DNA from 2 places in the Streptomyces sp. NPDC050508 genome. Region 2 is predicted to be linked to the other one. Evidence: riboswitches for the same ligand, from Rfam matches in the RefSeq annotation. Region 2 holds a riboswitch; the other holds the start of a gene.
What was found. Region 2 has a riboswitch for ZMP and ZTP ahead of AB0I69_RS03305 (bifunctional 5,10-methylenetetrahydrofolate dehydrogenase/5,10-methenyltetrahydrofolate cyclohydrolase). Riboswitches for the same ligand answer to the same signal wherever they lie in the genome.
Positions count from the first base shown of each region.

Region 1 (4,322 bases), on a different contig from region 2:
CGAGGTTGCGGGTCGTGTGTCTCGTGGTCGGGCCGGTGTTGACGGCCCTGGTCGGGACTGGTCAGGTCCGGGCTGTCGGGATGGATCAGGCGCAGACCCGGGCTCAGGGCCCGCACCGGGACATCCCGGATCTGGCGCTGGTCGTGGGCGGTGGCACGGGCCAGACGGAGTCGTGGCGCTCCGGGGAGCCGTCGTTCGCGCGCCTGTGGACGTTGTTCCAGCCGACGTACGCGGGGACGGAGCGGGTGTCACGGGACTGGGAGGCGGGCCGGTATCCGGCGGTGCGGATCACCGTGGTGTGGGGGCTGACCGGGGTCGGGGGTTGGCCGGGGACCAATCGGGCTCCGGGTGGTGATGTGGCCATGGAGCGGGAGGACCAGTTGTTCCTGGCCGCGGACGGCACACCGTGGGTGCGGACGGATCCGGCCCCGGAAGTGGCGGACGACGACATCCGCTGGCATCAGGCGCCGCGTTCGGTCTTCGCGCAGTGGGAGCGGGCGGGGCTGATCGGTGCAGCAGACGCCCGTGGTGCGGCAGTTGGGGACGGACCTGAACCTGCGGACCTGGTCGCGCCTGCCTGGTGGGCCGCGACGGGTATGGCCGTCGGGGTCGGCGGCACGCTGCTGATACGCCGCGCGGCGGCCCGGCGTAAGGCCGGACCGCCGCGCGAGGAACCACGACAGGAACTCATCGATCTGTGAGTGTCGCCGATCTTTGACAACTCAACAGAGGGCGTATGCCGGGGGTCAGCCGAGGTCGATCTCCGGGTACAGCGGGAAACCTGCGACAAGGTCGGTGGCGCGGTGGGAGATCTCGTCCGCGATCTTCGGGTCGAGGATGTGCTGGGCCTTGGACGGCGCGCCCTTGCTGGTCGTGCCGGGCTCCGTGGTGGTGAGGACGCGGTCGATGAGACCGGCGACCTCGTCCATCTCGGCGGTGCCCAGACCACGGGTGGTCAGGGCGGGCGTGCCGATGCGGATGCCGGAGGTGTACCAGGCGCCGTTGGGGTCGGCGGGGATGGCGTTGCGGTTGGTGACGATGCCCGAGTCGAGCAGGGCGGCCTCGGCCTGGCGGCCGGTGAGGCCGTAGGAGGAGGCGACGTCGATCAGGTTGAGGTGGTTGTCGGTGCCTCCGGTGACGAGGGTGGCGCCGCGACGCATCAGGCCGTCGGCCAGCGCCCGGGAGTTGTCGACGATGCGCTGGGCGTAGTCCTGGAAGGAGGGCTGCCGGGCCTCGGCGAGGGCGACGGCCTTGGCTGCCATGACGTGCGGGAGCGGGCCGCCGAGGACCATCGGGCAGCCGCGGTCGACCTGGTCCTTGAGGGTGTCGTCGCACAGGACCATGCCGCCGCGCGGGCCGCGCAGCGACTTGTGGGTGGTGGTGGTGACGATCTGGGCGTGCGGGACCGGGTCGAAGTCGCCGGTCAGGACCTTGCCCGCGACCAGGCCGGCGAAGTGCGCCATGTCGACCATCAGGGTCGCCCCGACCTCGTCGGCGATCTCGCGCATGATGCGGAAGTTCACCAGGCGCGGGTAGGCGGAGTAGCCGCCGACGATGATCAGCGGCTTGAACTCACGGGCGGAGGCGCGCAGGGCCTCGTAGTCGATGAGGCCGGTGACGGGGTCGGTGCCGTAGGAGCGCTGGTCGAACATCTTGCCGGAGATGTTGGGGCGGAAGCCGTGGGTGAGGTGACCGCCGGCATCCAGGGACATGCCGAGCATGCGCTGGTTGCCGAAGGCCTGGCGGAGTTCGGCCCAGTCGGCGTCGGAGAGGTCGTTGACCTGGCGGACACCGGCCTTCGCGAGGGCGGGGACCTCGACCCGGGCGGCGAGGACGGACCAGAAGGCGACGAGGTTGGCGTCGATGCCGGAGTGCGGCTGGACGTAGGCGTGGCGGGCGCCGAAGAGTTCGCGCGCGTGCTCGGCGGCGAGGGACTCGACGGTGTCGACGTTGCGACAGCCGGCGTAGAAGCGGCGGCCGATGGTGCCTTCGGCGTACTTGTCGCTGAACCAGTTACCCATGGCCAGGAGGGTGGCCGGGGAGGCGTAGTTCTCGGAGGCGATCAGCTTGAGCATCTCGCGCTGGTCGGCGACTTCCTGGCCGATGGCGTCGGCGACGCGCGGCTCGACGGCACGGATCACATCGAGGGCGGCGCGGAAGGCGGTGGACTCGTTGGAGAGGGGCGCGGAATTGTCGGGCATGGGGACCTCCGGACGTGGCGTTCGGCGTTCTCGGTACGGCCCAGGCGCACGGCACACATTCCAGCTCGGGCCGCTCCCCGATGGTCGGTCCCATCCCAGCGCGCCAGTCACGGCCCGCCGGTCAGCCTACCGGGCGTGCCGGACGGTGCGGCTCCTGCGTCCACCATGCGGGCGAGGACGGGAAAGGAGCACTCTCACTCCCCGGGAGACGCCGTGACCAGTACGGGAGCCAGTACGGAAGCCCTCAGCGCCGCCGCCGACGGGGCGTGGATGACGGATGTGGAGGGGCGGCGAAGGCTCAGTCGGAGCGGGTGACTCTCACCTCGCGGGCGTTCCATCACGACCGGAGTTCGGAGGGTTGGGTGGGTTCCGAGAGTTCGGTGAGAGGGCCCGTGCGGGAGGCCGGGGTGGTCTCCCCTGCCCTACTCCCCTCCCCTAGAGTCACTTTGTGCTCTTTGGAATGGTGTGCGCGCTCGGCGCGGCGGTCTGCTTCGGTACGGCGACGGTATTGCAGGCGGTCGCCACGCGGGCGGCCACGACGGGTGGAGGCGGGGACGCGGCGCTGTTGCTGCGGGCGCTGCGACAGTGGCGGTATCTGGCGGGCCTTTCGCTGGACGGGCTGGGGTTCGTGTTCCAGATCGCGGCGTTGCGGTCGCTTCCCATCTACGCGGTCGGGGCGGCGCTGGCGTCGAGTCTCGCGGTGACAGCGGTGGTGGCCGCCCGGCTGCTGGGAGTTCGGCTCAGCGGGGTGGAGTGGGCGGCCGTCGGCGTGGTCTGCGCGGGGCTGGCGATGCTGGGGCTGGCCTCCGGGGCGGAAGGGCACCGGGACGGGTCCATGGCGTTGAAGTGGGCGATGTTGGCGACGGCGGTGGCGGTGCTGTTGCTCGGGCTGGTCGGTGGGCGACTGCCGGAGCGGGGGCGGGCGTTGGCGCTGGGCCTTGGGGCCGGGTTCGGGTTCGGGGTGGTCGAGGTGGCGGTCCGGTTGATCGACTCGCTCTCCCCCTCGACGCTGGTCACCAATCCGGCGACGTACGCACTGCTCGTCGGCGGCGGTGCCGCGTTCCTGCTGCTGACCACGGCACTGCAGCGGGGTTCGGTGACGACGGCCACGGCCGGGATAGTGATCGGGGAGACGATCGGCCCGGCGGCGGTGGGGGTGGTGTGGCTCGGGGACCGTACGCGGGACGGGCTGGCGTGGCTGGCCGTGCTGGGGTTCCTGGTTGCCGTGGCGGGGGCGTTGGCGTTGGCGCGGTTCGGAGAGGCGCCGGCCTCCGGCGGTGGAGCGGTGGAAGGCGCGGGTGAGTTGGGGTGAGCGTCCCCTCCAGCGAACCGAGGCACGCAGGACACCCTCACGGCAACACCCGGCACAGCGCCTCCACCGCCCCCGCCCACGCATGGTCCGACGGTGTGCCGTAGCCCACCACCAGGGCGTCCAGTGGTTCGGCGAGGGCGTGTTCGTGGCGGTAGAAGGACAGGGGGTGGAGGGCGAGGCCCTGCCAGGCGGCGGCTTGGACCACCGACTGTTCGGTGCCGGGCGGGAGGCGGAGGACGGCGTGGAAGCCGGCGGCGATGCCGGTGACATGGACGTCGGGGGCGTGTTGGGCGAGGGCTTCGACCAGGTTGTCCCGGCGGCGGCGGTAGCGCAGACGGGCCGAGCGGACGTGGCGGTCGTAGGCGCCGGAGGTGATGAACTCGGCGAGGGTCAGTTGGTCCAGGACGCCGCAGGTGTCGACGCCGCCCTTCGCCTTCGTGACCTCGTCCATCAGTGAGGGGGGCAGGACCATCCAGGCCAGCCGGAGGCCGGGGGCGAGGGATTTGCTGGCGGTGCCGAGGTAGACGACGTGGTTCGGGTCGAGGCCCTGGAGGGCTCCGATCGGCTGGCGGTCGTAGCGGAACTCGCCGTCGTAGTCGTCCTCCAGGACCAGGCCGCCGGTGCGCCGGGCCCAGTCGACGACGGCGGAGCGGCGGTCGTGGCGGAGGGGGAGGCCCATGGGGAACTGGTGGGCGGGGGTGAGCAGGACCGCCGGTTCGTCCGTCAACTGTCCGGGGTTCGTTCCCAGTTGGTCGAAGGGGAGCGGATGGGTGCGCAGACCGGCCTCGTCGAGGATCTGCCAGTGCGCG
Region 1 covers NZ_JBFAJJ010000017.1:198,265-202,586, forward strand. The annotation lists gene AB0I69_RS38150 (hypothetical protein) at 81-701, shown strand; gene AB0I69_RS38155 (glycine hydroxymethyltransferase) at 747-2,201, opposite strand; ZMP/ZTP riboswitch at 2,233-2,322, opposite strand; gene AB0I69_RS38160 (hypothetical protein) at 2,662-3,513, shown strand; gene AB0I69_RS38165 (PLP-dependent aminotransferase family protein) at 3,551-4,322, opposite strand, start outside.
Region 1: another riboswitch for ZMP and ZTP. It lies ahead of AB0I69_RS38155 (glycine hydroxymethyltransferase); the one in region 2 lies ahead of AB0I69_RS03305 (bifunctional 5,10-methylenetetrahydrofolate dehydrogenase/5,10-methenyltetrahydrofolate cyclohydrolase).

Region 2 (4,322 bases):
GGAGGAGGTTGCCGTGGTTCTTGGGTGTGGAGTACGGGCTGCGGCAATGCGGTTGCACCGGGCGCGGCGGAGGCTGAGAGCGGAGATTGATCGGCTCGCGGTGCTTGGAGGGGCGGGGTGTTGATCGAATTCTCTGCGGCGCCGTTGTGGCTGGTCGCGCAGTTCCCCGCGCCCCTTTGGGGCGCCACAGTGGCCCCGGAGGAACATCGTCATGGCTGATGAGCTTGAACTTCTTCGTAGCGCCAACCCGTTCACGAGCGACGGGTCCCTCTACGGCGACGGGCCGCTTGACCATCACGCCGAGCGCGGGCTCAACCGGCTGCTGTACGAACGGCGTTCACGGCGTCGGCGAGTGCTCTGGAGCCTGGCGGCCGCAACTGCCGTCGCCGCGACGGTGCTTACCCTGGTGCTGGGCGGGCCGAGCAGTACCCCGGCGGTGGCGGCGCCCCGCCCCTTGGTCGTACAGGCGAACTCCACGCCGGTGTCCCTGAAGCAGCTCGCCGCCCTCGCCACGGCGGTCGCCGTAGACGGAACTCCCGCTCTGCGCAGGGGAACTCACGTGCAGTCATGGAGCCTCGGCATGTCCGACGACAAGCCACCCGTCACTATCCCCGAGGAACGCATCGTGCGCTGGCACGCGGACGACAGTCACACGGAGCGTGACATCGAGGACGGGCGTGTCCTCAAGGACACGACGTATCCGCCGAGTTGGAGCGATGTCCCGCCCGATGCCCGGCCCCCGCACGACGTGGCGGGACTGCGGGCGTACCTCCAGGAGACGGCGTACAGCAAGACGCCGTTGACCACCCCCGAACTCCTGTCAGCCGTGGGGGAGTTGCTGGACCACTGGACGCTCGGGGCGCGTGAGTCGGCCGCGTTGGCGCGGCTGCTCGCGGGGGCGGACGGGTTGCGGCCCGTGGGGGAGGTGACCGACCGGCTCGGGCGGCACGGGCAGGCGTACGTCTATCAGCAGTCCGCCACCCGCCTGATGCTGATCATGGACCCGGCCACCGGCGCCGTCCTCGGAATGGAGAGCACCTTCACGAAGGACCAGCCCGAGTACGGCGTCAAAGCCGGGGACGTCATGGACTACAGCGCCTGGACGCGCTGATCACACCCCGAGCTGCAGGGCGGCGGCAGTCACGGTCTGTTCCAGGAGCGTGGCGATCGTCATCGGGCCGACGCCGCCCGGCACCGGCGTGATCAACGAGGCGCGTTCGGCGGCGGATTCGAAGTCGACGTCGCCGACGTTGCCCGCGTTGTAGCCCGCGTCGACGACGACCGCGCCGGGCTTGATGTCCTCGCCGCGGATCAGCCGGGGGCGGCCGACGGCGGCGACCACGATGTCCGCCTCACGGACCACCGCGGACAGATCCCGGGTGCGGGAGTGGCAGTAGGTGACCGTCGCGTCGCGGGCCAGGAGGAGCATGCCGGCCGGCTTGCCGAGGATCGCGCTGCGGCCCACGACGACGGCCCGCTTGCCGGACGGGTCGACGTCGTACTCGTCGAGCAGCCGCATGATGCCGCCGGGCGTGCAGGACACGAAGCCCGGCAGGCCGAAGCTCATCGTCGCGAAGGACGCGAAGGTGACACCGTCCACGTCCTTCTCCGCCGCGATGGCCTCGAACGCGGCCCGCTCGTCGATGTGTTCACCCATCGGGTGCTGGAGCAGGATGCCGTGCACGGTCGGGTCGGCGGAGAGTGCGTTGAGGGTGGCGACCAGTTCGGCGGTGGTCGTGGCGGCGGGCAGTTCCACGTGCCGGGACTCGATGCCGGCCTTGCGGGAACGGTTCTGCTTCATCCGTACGTAGGTGACGGAGGCCGGATCCGCGCCGACCAGCACCGTCGCCAGACAGGGCGCCGTACCGGTGCGCTCCGTGAGGTCGGCGGCCTTCTTCGCGGTGTCCTCGACGATGCGCCGGGCGAGCGCGGTGCCGTCCATGAGCTGTGCCTGAGACATGATCCACTCCTGAGCTGGTTGACCAATCGCCCAGGCGCACGGCATCGACTCCGCGTGGGCCGCTCCACGGTGGTGCTCCACCTCAGCGCCAGTCACGACCCACGAACAGCGTAACCGAGGGCTCTACGACTGTCAGGAGCCGGTCTCCGCGGGCGCTGCCGTCGGGTCGACGCCGGCGAGGAACCCCCGGGCCTGCGCCGCGAGGCGTACGGCCCCGATGGCTTCCGCCCAGCGGGCGACCTCCGTCGAGAGCGCAGTGGCCCCGGCCTCGTCGCCGGAGTCCCGGGCCAGGACGGCGAGCAGCAGTTGCTGGGAGAGGGTGCCGGGGACCGTGCCCGCGGCGGCGCCCAGTGTGGCCGCCCGGCTCCAGCGGTCCAGGGCGCGGGCGTGGTCACCGGCATCGTGGTCGTGGTCGCCGAGGTGGCGCAGGGCCTCGCGGGCCAACAACGGGTCGTCGCCCTGCTCGGCGGCGCGCAGCGCGGACGCGTAGTGGGGCGGCGCGCCCGCCAGGTCGGCGAAGTGATTGTCCGTGATCAGGCCGAGGTACATCTCGGCCCAGCCCCGGCGTACCTCGTCCGGCGCGCTGTCCCGCAGTGACTCCGCCTCACGGCGCAGGGCCGCGAGGTCCTCCGGATCCTTGCCGTCGGGGCCCAACCGGAGCCGGCCGTCGACGACGAGCAGTCGGCGGTAGGTGTTGCGCAGCCGCGCGAAGTCCAGGTCCCAGTCACCGCCCGGGAACTCCTTCTCGGCCGCCTCGATACGTGCCGCCGCGGTGTCCGTACCGGCGAACCAGTCCTGTTCCAGGGCGACTTGGGCGGCGGCACGGGCGATCCGCGCCCGGGACTCGGGATCGTCGGCGGTGCAGGTGTCCAGGAGGCGGGAGGCGCGCTTCCACCTCCCCGTCACGCTCAACTCCTGTGCGGTGGCGATGAGTTCCTCGACGGGTATGACCGCGTTCACTGTGGATGTCATGCGGGGGAAGGTAGTTAGGCGAAAAACTATCCACAAGAAAACTACTGCGGGAGGCAGACGGTGGAGGACTCGGTCGACCGGCACGTGGCGGTCTGGGCGAAGGAACTGGCCTGGTTGGACCCGGTGAAGGAGGCGATCTTCTTCCGGCTGGCGATCCTCGCGCGTCATGCCGGCCGGACGCGACGGGACATGCTCGACTCCGACGGGCTCAAGCAGTGGCAGTACAAGGTGCTGCTCATGCTGCGCAGGCTCGGGCCACCGTACGAGACGAGCCCCTCGCATCTCGCCGAACTGCTCGGGCTGACCCGTGGGGCGCTGTCCGCGCGGCTGGTGACCATCGAGGAGGCGGGGCTGATCGTCCGTACCCACGAGACGGGGGACCGGCGGCGGGTACGAGTGCGGCTCACCGACGCCGGATACGCCGTGTTCGAGCAGCATGCGGTGGCCGAGGAAGAGGGCGAGATCGCGCTGCTCGCAGCACTGACCCCAGCAGAGCGGCGGACGCTCGCAGACCTGCTGCGGAAACTGGTGCTCGCCGTCGAGTCGTAGCGGACCGCGCAGGTGCCGTGCTCGCCGAGAAGGTCCAGGTCAGACGAGTGCTGATCTGGACCTTCGGCACCATCCTCGCTATCCGTCCCATGCCTGGATCATGGTCTGCCGGGTGATCTTGCCGTCCTGCAGCAGGAGCATCGACTCGGCGAGGACCCTGGCCCCGTCCGGGTACTGACACGATTCGCTGTAGGCGACACGGTCCCCTTCCACGACGCACTCCTCCAACTTGTGCGTCATGTCGCGGCTGTAGACGTCGGCGAGCATCGCGCCGATCTCGTCCCGGCCGTGCAGGACCTTGGGGTGACTGGGCTGTGTCTGGTGGTCGACGACGTGGATCTCGGCGTCGTCCGCGTAGAGCGACAGAAGTGTCGCCGCTGTGTGATCCTCGATGCCCCGGCGCAGTGCATCGGTGTCGAAGCCGGAGCGTGCCGCGGTGCCCATGGTGACCTCCTCAGAGGGTGCGGCCCGAACAGGAGCGGGCCGCGACGGGCCTTTCCTACGAGACTCCTCCGTCACGGCGGCCTCGGCAAACGCAACGGCCCACTGCGCCTGACGGGTGAGCGGTGCCCCGTGCCCGTGACCGTGCGGGGACCGTCCGCGTTGCTGAAGGCATGATCTCAACACGACGTATTGCCGCCGCCGTTGGTCTCGCCGTCGGGGTCACCGGCCTCGTCGCGCCGATGGCGAACGCCGCCGACGCGCCCGCCTTCAAGGACGGCAAGGTCAGCCCGGTCGCCCTGCTGGACTCGCTCGCGGTGAGTGAAATCCCCGCCGAGCACCAGGCGGAGATCCCGAAGGTCGCCGGCCAGATGAAGGCGCTGAACCACCTGAACGACCT
Region 2 covers NZ_JBFAJJ010000001.1:734,091-738,412, forward strand. The annotation lists gene AB0I69_RS03295 (sigma-70 family RNA polymerase sigma factor) at 1-124, shown strand, start outside; gene AB0I69_RS03300 (CU044_5270 family protein) at 212-1,111, shown strand; gene AB0I69_RS03305 (bifunctional 5,10-methylenetetrahydrofolate dehydrogenase/5,10-methenyltetrahydrofolate cyclohydrolase) at 1,112-1,960, opposite strand; ZMP/ZTP riboswitch at 1,982-2,066, opposite strand; gene AB0I69_RS03310 (hypothetical protein) at 2,093-2,932, opposite strand; gene AB0I69_RS03315 (MarR family transcriptional regulator) at 2,993-3,481, shown strand; gene AB0I69_RS03320 (nuclear transport factor 2 family protein) at 3,560-3,925, opposite strand; gene AB0I69_RS03325 (hypothetical protein) at 4,096-4,322, shown strand, end outside.